2 regions of the Ruegeria sp. CDSC081 genome follow, and region 1 is predicted to be linked to the other one. Evidence: riboswitches for the same ligand, from Rfam matches in the RefSeq annotation. Region 1 holds a riboswitch; the other holds the start of a gene.
What was found. Region 1 has a riboswitch for cobalamin ahead of AC2FH9_RS07990 (CbtB domain-containing protein). Riboswitches for the same ligand answer to the same signal wherever they lie in the genome.

Region 1 (4,381 bases):
GGCGGCGGCTTTGGTGGGGCCGGCCTGCGTGACCACGATCAGACCGTTTGCCTTAACCGCCGATTTGGTGTCCAAGACCAATTCATCATAGCTTTTGCCTGTTGGATACACGGCCCATCCCGAGAGCGGTTCGTCGGCCCAGGCGGGCAGAGCCAGCAGGGCGAAGACAGTCCAAAGCAGTTTCATCCAGAGGCCTCCTTTTAAGGTGTCTGCAGGAATCCTGCCAGAAATGCGGGGACGTCGCACTCACAATCTTGTGCGCATTCGGGATTGCGCCGCGCCGCTTAAAGCCGCAGAAACGGGCGCAGGACGAAGGGAAAGGTCTGGATCGGATGCGCCTGATGATCTGCAAAACCTGTGGCACCGCACGCGATCGGGCGGCCGAGGTGCAGGCTGTGCAGGACGCACTGAAAAGGGCCGGATTGACGGATCAGGTCGAAGTGAGCGAACACGCCTGTTTCAGCGGCTGCGCGGAACCCACGGCCCTAGCTATACAGGCGCAGGGGCGCGCATCTTATGTGTTTTCGGGAGTCGATGTGGCGGCGGATGCTGCGGATATCGCTGAAACTTGCCGTACTTACCTGAACAGCCCGCAGGGCTGGATTGAAGACGCCCGACCCTGCGGGCGGCTTCGGATGTGTTTGCGTGCGCGTATTCCGGCGCTTTAATCGACCTGAACCGTAACCGCAGCACGAACCGGCACGTTATCGACCGAAAGCGGGCTATGGCTGTTGGAATTCAGCGAAACCGAAACCTCGACCTCGCCTTTGGGCAACTGATCAATGTGCATCCAACTGCCGTAAAGCCGGGCGAGCTTTTCTCCGTTGATGTAAACATGCGCGTGCCCTTCGCCCGCCATGTCTGCGGTCGATGCGTTCTGCGGTGCGAAGGTAAAGTTTTTTGGCATGACATGCAGGTTCCAGCCAGACATAGGATCCTGTGTCAGAGCGATGTCCAGTGTAGGTGCATCTGTGCCTGCCGGTAGGTTCAGGGCCGTGGAATGATCGTGGGCCATGGTCTCAGTGTGTGAGGCTCCGTGAATAGACGGATCAGAATGGTCGTGGCCATCAAATGTGACGCCATTTGCAGCAGCAATTACAAATCCTGCACCGCCGCCAAAGACCAGACCGATCACGAATAGAGCAAGTGAACGGGTCATTGTATTTCCTTGAAAACATAGGGAAACGCGCCAAGTTTACACCCGGCGCGTTCAATCGAAGTGCGATCAGGCCGTTGCTTCGGAAGGTTGCGCTTCTTTCTGCCAGAAATAGCCAGCGAACGCGCCAACCAGAACCCATGCAACCAGACCGATTCCAAAAGCTCGTGCGGCGAACAATGCGCCAATTTCAGTCGGCACAGGGCCGGTGAAAACATCGGGCTCGGGTGCACCGATAAGATGTGGCACCAACAGAAGTACCGCAGCGATCACATAGCTGATCAGGTTACCTCCAAAGGCGATCAACCACATGGCGACAAGGGCTGCTGCAACCGTTGCGAACCACCAGACCTGACGTGCATAGACATCGGCTGCTGCGACACCCGGCACTTCAGGCGCCAGGGTGAAACCTGGTGCAAGGTGGAAGGCGATAAATCCGGCCAACCCCCAAAGGACGCCGGTCCGGCCATCAATCTGATGTCCTTGACCTTCGGCTACCGACATCAGCGCAACCATCACCAACGCATAGCCGGTATAGGTCAGCATGGTAAAGATGACACTCAGCGCATCACGCGTCAGTTCAGAGAACATGCGCGGCAGCTCGGGATGAGCCGATACGGTCTCGCCCCCGAAATGCACCAGCTCTCCGGATTCATAAAGCTCGGCATGCAACAATACTGGTTGCACAAATACCAACTGCAGCAAGGCGGCAATCAGCCCCGCTGCAGCACCAGCGAACAACGCGCTGGTCAATATACGACTGAACACGGTCTTAGTGGCAGGGGAAGCCGGTCGCGTGACGCACGTCATGCGCTGCATCATGCAGGGCCGCTGCCTGAACGTGACCGGTCAGCGTGATGAGGCCCAGACCCAGAACCACTGCAAACATGACCGGAACAAAGCCTGTACGCGCGGCGGATGCTGTTTTCGTTTGTGTTGCCATTTTGTATTCTCCTCTGCCGCCGCACCCGACGGCCGGTGTTTCGTTTTTGCGCCTGGCAGGTCTCCTGGCTTGCGGGTCGATGCCTCTGTTCGCCTTCCCCCCGGAGAACCGGGAGTGGCTGGTTGAACAGGGGCTCTCCGCTTACAGTCGCGGGGGCGGCTTTGGAGTTGACCACCGAGGCAGTCGCACCAAATTCCCTCTTAGCATCCGGATTTCTCCGGCAGGACCAGACACCCCCATTTAGCCGCTATAGCTGTGGCGGTGCAATCATCATTTGCGACGTATTGTGTCAGATTATGCGCTTTTTCAGCAAATAAATATCCATGATCCAACCATGGTCGGCACGGGCATGGGCGCGGCGGTCTAGAATCTGCTGCGCAACCTCGGCCAAAGGGCCTTTGATCAGGATTTCCTCTTTCATGCCGACATATGAGCCCCACCAAATGTCCAATTCTTCCATGTTCAGGTTTTGGAAGGAACATTCGCCATCCAGCATCACCGCCACGTTTTCTGCGGTTTCCGGCCATCCTTCGTCCCGGATGCGACGACCAGTTGTTACGATATAGGGCGCGCCCAGTTCGTTGATCGGAATCGCATGGGCCGCCGTCAGCGCTTGCAGCGCTGTGATGCCGGGAATCACCCGTGTTTCTGGCTGAGGGGTCAAACGTGCCGCGATTCGCAGCGAACTGTCATACAGCGACGGATCCCCCCAGATCAGCAGCGCCACATGGCGGGCCTTCGGGTGGGCTGCGATGGCCTCCTGCCAGCGCAATGCAATCGCGTCGTGCCATTCGTCCACTCCGCGTAAATAGCCATCATCGGCACAGCGTTTGGGAATGTCGAAATACGCGATTTGCGGAGGGGTATCCGCGACCTGAGCGATGATCTGCTCGCGCAGCCCTGCCAGATCGGCCTTGTTTTCGCCCTTGCGGGGGATCAGGATCAGGTCCGCCGAACGGATCGCCTGCGCCCCTTGAAATGTCACATGATCCGGGTTGCCGGTGCCAATACCGATCAGCGTCAGGTCAATCATTTTCGAACTCTGCCAGAGGTCCATACAGGATCAGGGCCGGGGCGGTGCCGATCTCGGTTTCCAACTGCTGCGACAAAGCACCGATGGTCGAGCGTTGCAGTTTTTGTTCGGGGGTCGAGACGGATTCGGCCATCAATGCAGGCGTGTCCAGCGGCAGGCCGTGCGAATGCAGGGCGCCAACCAAAAGGGGAAAGGTGCGCTTGCCCATAAACACGACGGTCGTAGCCTGTGGATCAGCCAGTGCTGCCAGGTTCAGATCTTCGGGCAGTTTGCCACTGACATCGTGGCCGGTGACGAATTGCACGCGCCGCGCGGTCAGTCGCCGGGTCAGCGGAATGCCCGCCGCTGCCGCCGCCGCTACCGCCGAGGGGATGCCGGGGATGATTTCATAGTCGATCCCGGCCTCTTGCAGGGCCACCAGTTCTTCTTCAAGCCGGCCGAACATGCCGCCATCACCGGATTTCAACCGCACAACATGCTGACCGGTTTGTGCATATTCGACCAACAAGCGGCTGACGTGATCCTGCTTGGGCGAGGGGCGCCCGGCGCGTTTGCCGACACCAACCAGATCAGCATCCTCGCGCGCGTGGCTCAGGATCGGGCCGCTGCTGAGGTCATCAAACAGCACCGCATCGGCTTTCTGCATCCTGTCTACCGCCTTCAGTGTCAGCAATTCCGGGTCGCCGGGGCCTGAACCGATGAAGGACACAAAACCACTCATGCCGAGGCCTCGGCGATCAGATGAAAGAATGTCCCGGTGACATTGTTTCGCACCGATCCGGTTTGCGGGCCTTCCGCGCCTTCGGCGTCGAACACGCGCGCCAGCGGGGCGTCAGGCTGTTCGATGATCGAGGAATAGTGGAACTCATGCCCGCGTAGCGCTGTGCCTTCGGCAAATCCGGCCATTGGGGCCAATAATTCCGCCTTGCGATAACCCAGGTTGAACTTGCGCTTTTCATAGGAGGTCACAAGGCCCAGAAGGCCCGCCATTTCGTGCCGGGCACCCTCTTTGTCGATCAACGCCTGACCCAGCGCCATGTAGCCCCCGCATTCGCCATGCACAGGTCTTGTCTCGGCATGTTTGCGCAGCCCAGTCTGGAAGGTGTTGGCGGCGGCCAATGTGGCTGCGTGCAACTCGGGATACCCACCCGGCAGCCAGACCAGATCGGCATCCGGGGCAGGGGCTTCATTCGCCAGCGGTGAAAACGGTAGGATTTCTGCACCCGCCGTGCGCCAGCCTTCCAGCAAA
Region 2 (4,381 bases), on a different contig from region 1:
GTTGGCGCGGGCGAGCGCCTCGCCAACCTGGTCAGATCCGGAAGGAAGCAGCCACAACGAGCCCCGCTTGGGTCGATGTCCAACCTCTCACTTACGCGCAACGACTGCCGCAGGAGGGACTTTATGATTGTAGCAATGACCCTTCGGGCAGAGCGTTTCCGGGACTAACCCCCGCTCTTGCCTGAACACGTTACCGATGGGTGCGCGCCTGCCACCCTGATGGTTTCCTGTATCTGAACACAGGCAGAACAATGTCCAAAACACTTTCGGACCTGGGATGGTCCTCTCATTTTGCAGCCCAACATGCTGTGAACCCTACCTGCACACCGCATCGCATCAACGCCGTCCATCGTGATCGCCTGATCGGCCTGAATGCGCTTGGCGGCACATCTGATCTGACCCCTGACCGATCAACCGGCGAATTTGCGGTTGGCGATTGGGTCCTTGCGGATGATCAAAACCGCATTCGGCATCTTTTGGAGCGCAAAAGCCTCTTGCAACGCCGGGCCGCAGGCACCGGTGCGCAGGTTCAGCTGATCGCGGCGAATGTGGACGTGCTGTATATCGTCAGTTCCTGCAATGCCGATTTCAATCTGGCCCGGCTTGAACGTTATCTGGCACTGGCGCATCAGGCCGGATGCTATCCGGTTGTTGTCCTGACCAAGGCCGACAGCTGCCCTGACCCAGAGAGCTATGCCAGTCAGGCCAGTTCGCTGGCTCGGTTTCTGACCGTTCTAACCGTCAACGCGCTGGAGGCGTCAGAGATTGATCCGATCCTGTCCTGGTGCCCTGCCGGGCAAACTGCTGCTTTGGTCGGCTCATCCGGTGTCGGCAAAACCACATTGGCGAACGCCATGACTGGTCAGGCCGGGACAACGGCGGGGATCCGCGAGGATGACGCACGGGGTCGCCACACCACGACCCATCGTGCGCTTCACCCGATGCGAAACGGGGGGTGGCTGATTGATACGCCAGGAATGCGCGCCCTGCGTTTGATGGATGCCCAAGACGGCGTGGATGAGGTTTTCTCCGACCTTCTGGAATTGGCTGCAACGTGCCGGTTCTCAGATTGCCAGCACCAGGCCGAACCCGGTTGTGCTGTGCAGGAGGCGATTGCCAATGGCGTGATTGAGCCCGACCGGTTGGCGCGCTGGCACAAGCTTCGGCGCGAAGATCAGAGGAATTCCGAGACCCTCGCGCAGTCACGGGCACGTGACAAAGCCTTTGGCAAAATGGTGCGATCCGTCATGCACGACAAAAAGTCCCGCAGCAGACACTAAGCGTGACAAAAAGGCGCCTCGTTTTCAGGCAATCAACCGGGGCCAAACCGCCCGGTTTCTGCGGGCAAAAGCGCCAATATGACCGATCTCAGGCGCTCCGAATTCATTCGGAGACAACAGATGTCGCCGCGCCTTCGGCCCATACAGATCGGCAAGCCGCCAGACTGCGTCTGGCGGCACCATCTGGTCGTCCTCGAAGGCGAACAGGTCCACCGGTGTATTCGATTGCGCCCATCTCGCTTCGGGCAGAGCGTCACCGATCTGCGGCACATAATTCTGCGGCGCCGTGCACCAGCTGCGCCATTGCCAATAGACCGGGCCCGGCAAATCGGCACCGATCCCCACAGCTTTGCCCGGCAGATACCCCAGTGCATTCACTGCCAGACGCCCGTGGCCGTGCCAGAACAACCACGCCAGCCCGCGATAGGGCCAGGGATGGTCGGACAGAGTAACCAGCCCCGAACATACACAGATCATCCGGTCGATCTGATCAATATCCGGCTGCACCGGCCCCAGCAAGCCGCCAAGGGAATGACCGATGCTCCACTGCAAAGCCTCCGGGAACCGCCTGCGCATCTCAGCCCGTGCGGCGGGCATGTCGACCAAGGCCCAATCCGCCATGGTCACCTCGGAGGTTTTGAGTTTGTCGCGCAGCGAATGCCCGAAATCGCTGTAGTCATAGGTCAAACAGGCAATACCCTGTTCGGCGGCCAGCCAACGGGCAAAATGCTGGTAATAGTCGCGCGGCACTGCAGTTGCGCTGTGAATCACCACGGCGACCTTCGGCTCGGTTTCAGGCAGATACAGCCGCGCCGACAGGCTGGCAGAGCCTGAGGCAAAATCAAAGTCCTTAGTCTGGACGCAGGGCGTGGTATCAAGCATGGCGCTTCCGACAAATTCTGAACTACTCGGTTCACTCAACAATCGGCCCGATTTCGGCCACCAGAGTCAAGATTTCATCAAGATGACCAAACGTCCGGTTTGCACCCCAACAGGTGGCTTGACTCGGGGTCTGCATAGCCGCTAGCGATGTGGTGATGGTTCTTGCCCCGGAATTGGGGCGGGATGAAAAGGGAACACGGTGCGGTCTGCCCCGGCGATGCCGGAAAGGGCCAACTCCGCGACTGCCCCCGCAACTGTAAGCGGTGAGCAATGCCGAAATACCACTGGCCCCAGGGCTGGGAAGGTCGGCAAAGCGACGACCCGCAAGTCAGGAGACCTGCCATCGTATCGAAACCGAAACTCGGGCGGGGTGTCCGGGCAGGTCGTCAGCGCGCTGTCACACCTGATCCTCACCCTTCGTCCTGCGCGCGGAGGGCGCATTATGATCTGGAAGACAAAAACACACGAATTCACCGCAACCATCTGTCAGAGGACCGGGAAACCCTGCCCCGCCCTTGCCCGAATGGCACGCGCCATGGCCGAGGCGATGGCGACGGCAAGGCCTGCGACATCCAAAACATTCGAGGTCGAAGGCACCAGCGATCTGACCCATTGCACCGAAGGCTGCACGGCCCGCTTTCGGGCCCAGTCAGAACAGATCAGGGTCTATTGCGGCACCAGCACGGACACGCCGACAGAAAAGCTGGACGCCTATGGCGACATGATGTTCGAGCCGGAGTTCATCCAGAAATCCGCTGGTTTTCTGTCAGAACCACCCTGTGCGATGCTCGACGTATCGACCCTGCCGCCGCGCAGCGACAGTATTCCGTATCAAGTGTCTGCCTGATTCAGGGAAGGGTTCGGGCCGGCAACCCCGCCCAGTCCTTTTGCGCGTCGGTTTCCACCGCGCAGGGCCGCACCGCACGCAACCGCCGAAGCGCTTGGCCAGGCGCTTCGCCGCATTCCACCATTAGCCGCATCACAACCATCCCCGAGCGTCCGCACCCACCGCGGCAATGCACCAGCACCTTGCCGCCACTGGCAAGGACATGTTGGGCGGCGGCGCTGGCTTGCGGCCAAAGCGCCTCAACCTCAGGCGTGGGGGCGCCGAAATCGGAGACCGGAAGGTGGACCCAGGCAATCCGTTCGCGCTGCAGGTCCTCCTCGATTGAACGCGCGCCGGAGTGCTGGAACTCATCCGAGGTCGTCATCGAGATGACCAGGTCCGGCGCCCAATCCCGGATTACTGCGAAATCCCCAGCATAATCGCCCGTGACACCCGGCAGTGGGCACAGAGCGATCTGCCCTTTGCCCAATCCAAGAGGGTGAATTGCAAAACTCTCCAACACAGCTCCTTTACCTGCATCACCACATGGGGCTAAAGCCCCTCATGATTTACCGGCTCTGATGCAACTTGCCAAAACGAAATTCCTTTTCGCGCGCGGTGGACGCGGACGGCGGGGGTCTCTACGCTGCAAACCTGACACGAATCCAACAGAGCAGACATGACCGACACGCCCAGCCCCGCCTATCAGGTTCTCGCGCGGAAATACCGCCCGGAAACTTTTGCTGACCTCGTCGGTCAGAACGCAATGGTGCGCACGCTGAAAAACGCGTTCGAGGCCGACCGGATTGCACAAGCCTTCATCATGACTGGCATCCGCGGCACCGGTAAGACGACCACGGCACGGATCATCGCCAAGGGCATGAACTGCATCGGTCCTGATGGGCAAGGCAAGCCCACGACCGAGCCTTGCGGCCAGTGCGAACATTGCGTCGCCATCATGGAAGGTCGCCATGTCGACGTGATGGAAATGGACGCCGCCAGCCGAACCGGCGTGAATGATATCCGCGAAATCATCGACTCGGTCCGATACCGCGCCGCCAGTGCGCGCTATAAGATCTACATCATCGACGAGGTTCACATGCTTTCGACCAGCGCGTTCAACGCGCTGCTCAAGACGTTGGAAGAACCTCCTGCGCATGTGAAGTTCATCTTTGCCACGACCGAAATCCGCAAAGTCCCGGTGACTGTTCTGTCGCGGTGCCAACGATTTGACCTGCGCCGGATCGAACCCGAGGACATGATTGGCCTGCTCAATAAGATCGCAGCGGCTGAGAAGGCACAGATCGCGGATGATGCCCTGGCGCTGATCACCCGCGCGGCCGAAGGGTCGGCGCGCGACGCAACTTCGCTGCTGGATCAGGCAATCAGCCAT

Region 2: another riboswitch for cobalamin. It lies ahead of AC2FH9_RS14700 (hypothetical protein); the one in region 1 lies ahead of AC2FH9_RS07990 (CbtB domain-containing protein).

The regions. Positions count from the first base shown of each region.
Region 1 covers NZ_JBXWNS010000004.1:53,986-58,366, forward strand. Annotated here, with positions in the region: gene AC2FH9_RS07970 (DUF302 domain-containing protein) at 1-186, opposite strand, end outside; gene AC2FH9_RS07975 (DUF1636 family protein) at 255-668, shown strand; gene AC2FH9_RS07980 (hypothetical protein) at 665-1,159, opposite strand; gene AC2FH9_RS07985 (CbtA family protein) at 1,226-1,924, opposite strand; gene AC2FH9_RS07990 (CbtB domain-containing protein) at 1,929-2,099, opposite strand; cobalamin riboswitch at 2,137-2,345, opposite strand; gene cobF (precorrin-6A synthase (deacetylating)) at 2,389-3,132, opposite strand; gene cobA (uroporphyrinogen-III C-methyltransferase) at 3,125-3,853, opposite strand; gene AC2FH9_RS08005 (cobyrinic acid a,c-diamide synthase CobB) at 3,850-4,381, opposite strand, start outside.
Region 2 covers NZ_JBXWNS010000007.1:137,104-141,484, reverse strand. Annotated here, with positions in the region: RNA gene ffs (signal recognition particle sRNA small type) at 1-93, shown strand, start outside; gene rsgA (ribosome small subunit-dependent GTPase A) at 252-1,280, shown strand; gene AC2FH9_RS14705 (alpha/beta hydrolase family protein) at 1,305-2,162, opposite strand; cobalamin riboswitch at 2,302-2,521, shown strand; gene AC2FH9_RS14700 (hypothetical protein) at 2,605-3,009, shown strand; gene AC2FH9_RS14695 (protein-tyrosine phosphatase family protein) at 3,011-3,511, opposite strand; gene AC2FH9_RS14690 (DNA polymerase III subunit gamma/tau) at 3,668-4,381, shown strand, end outside.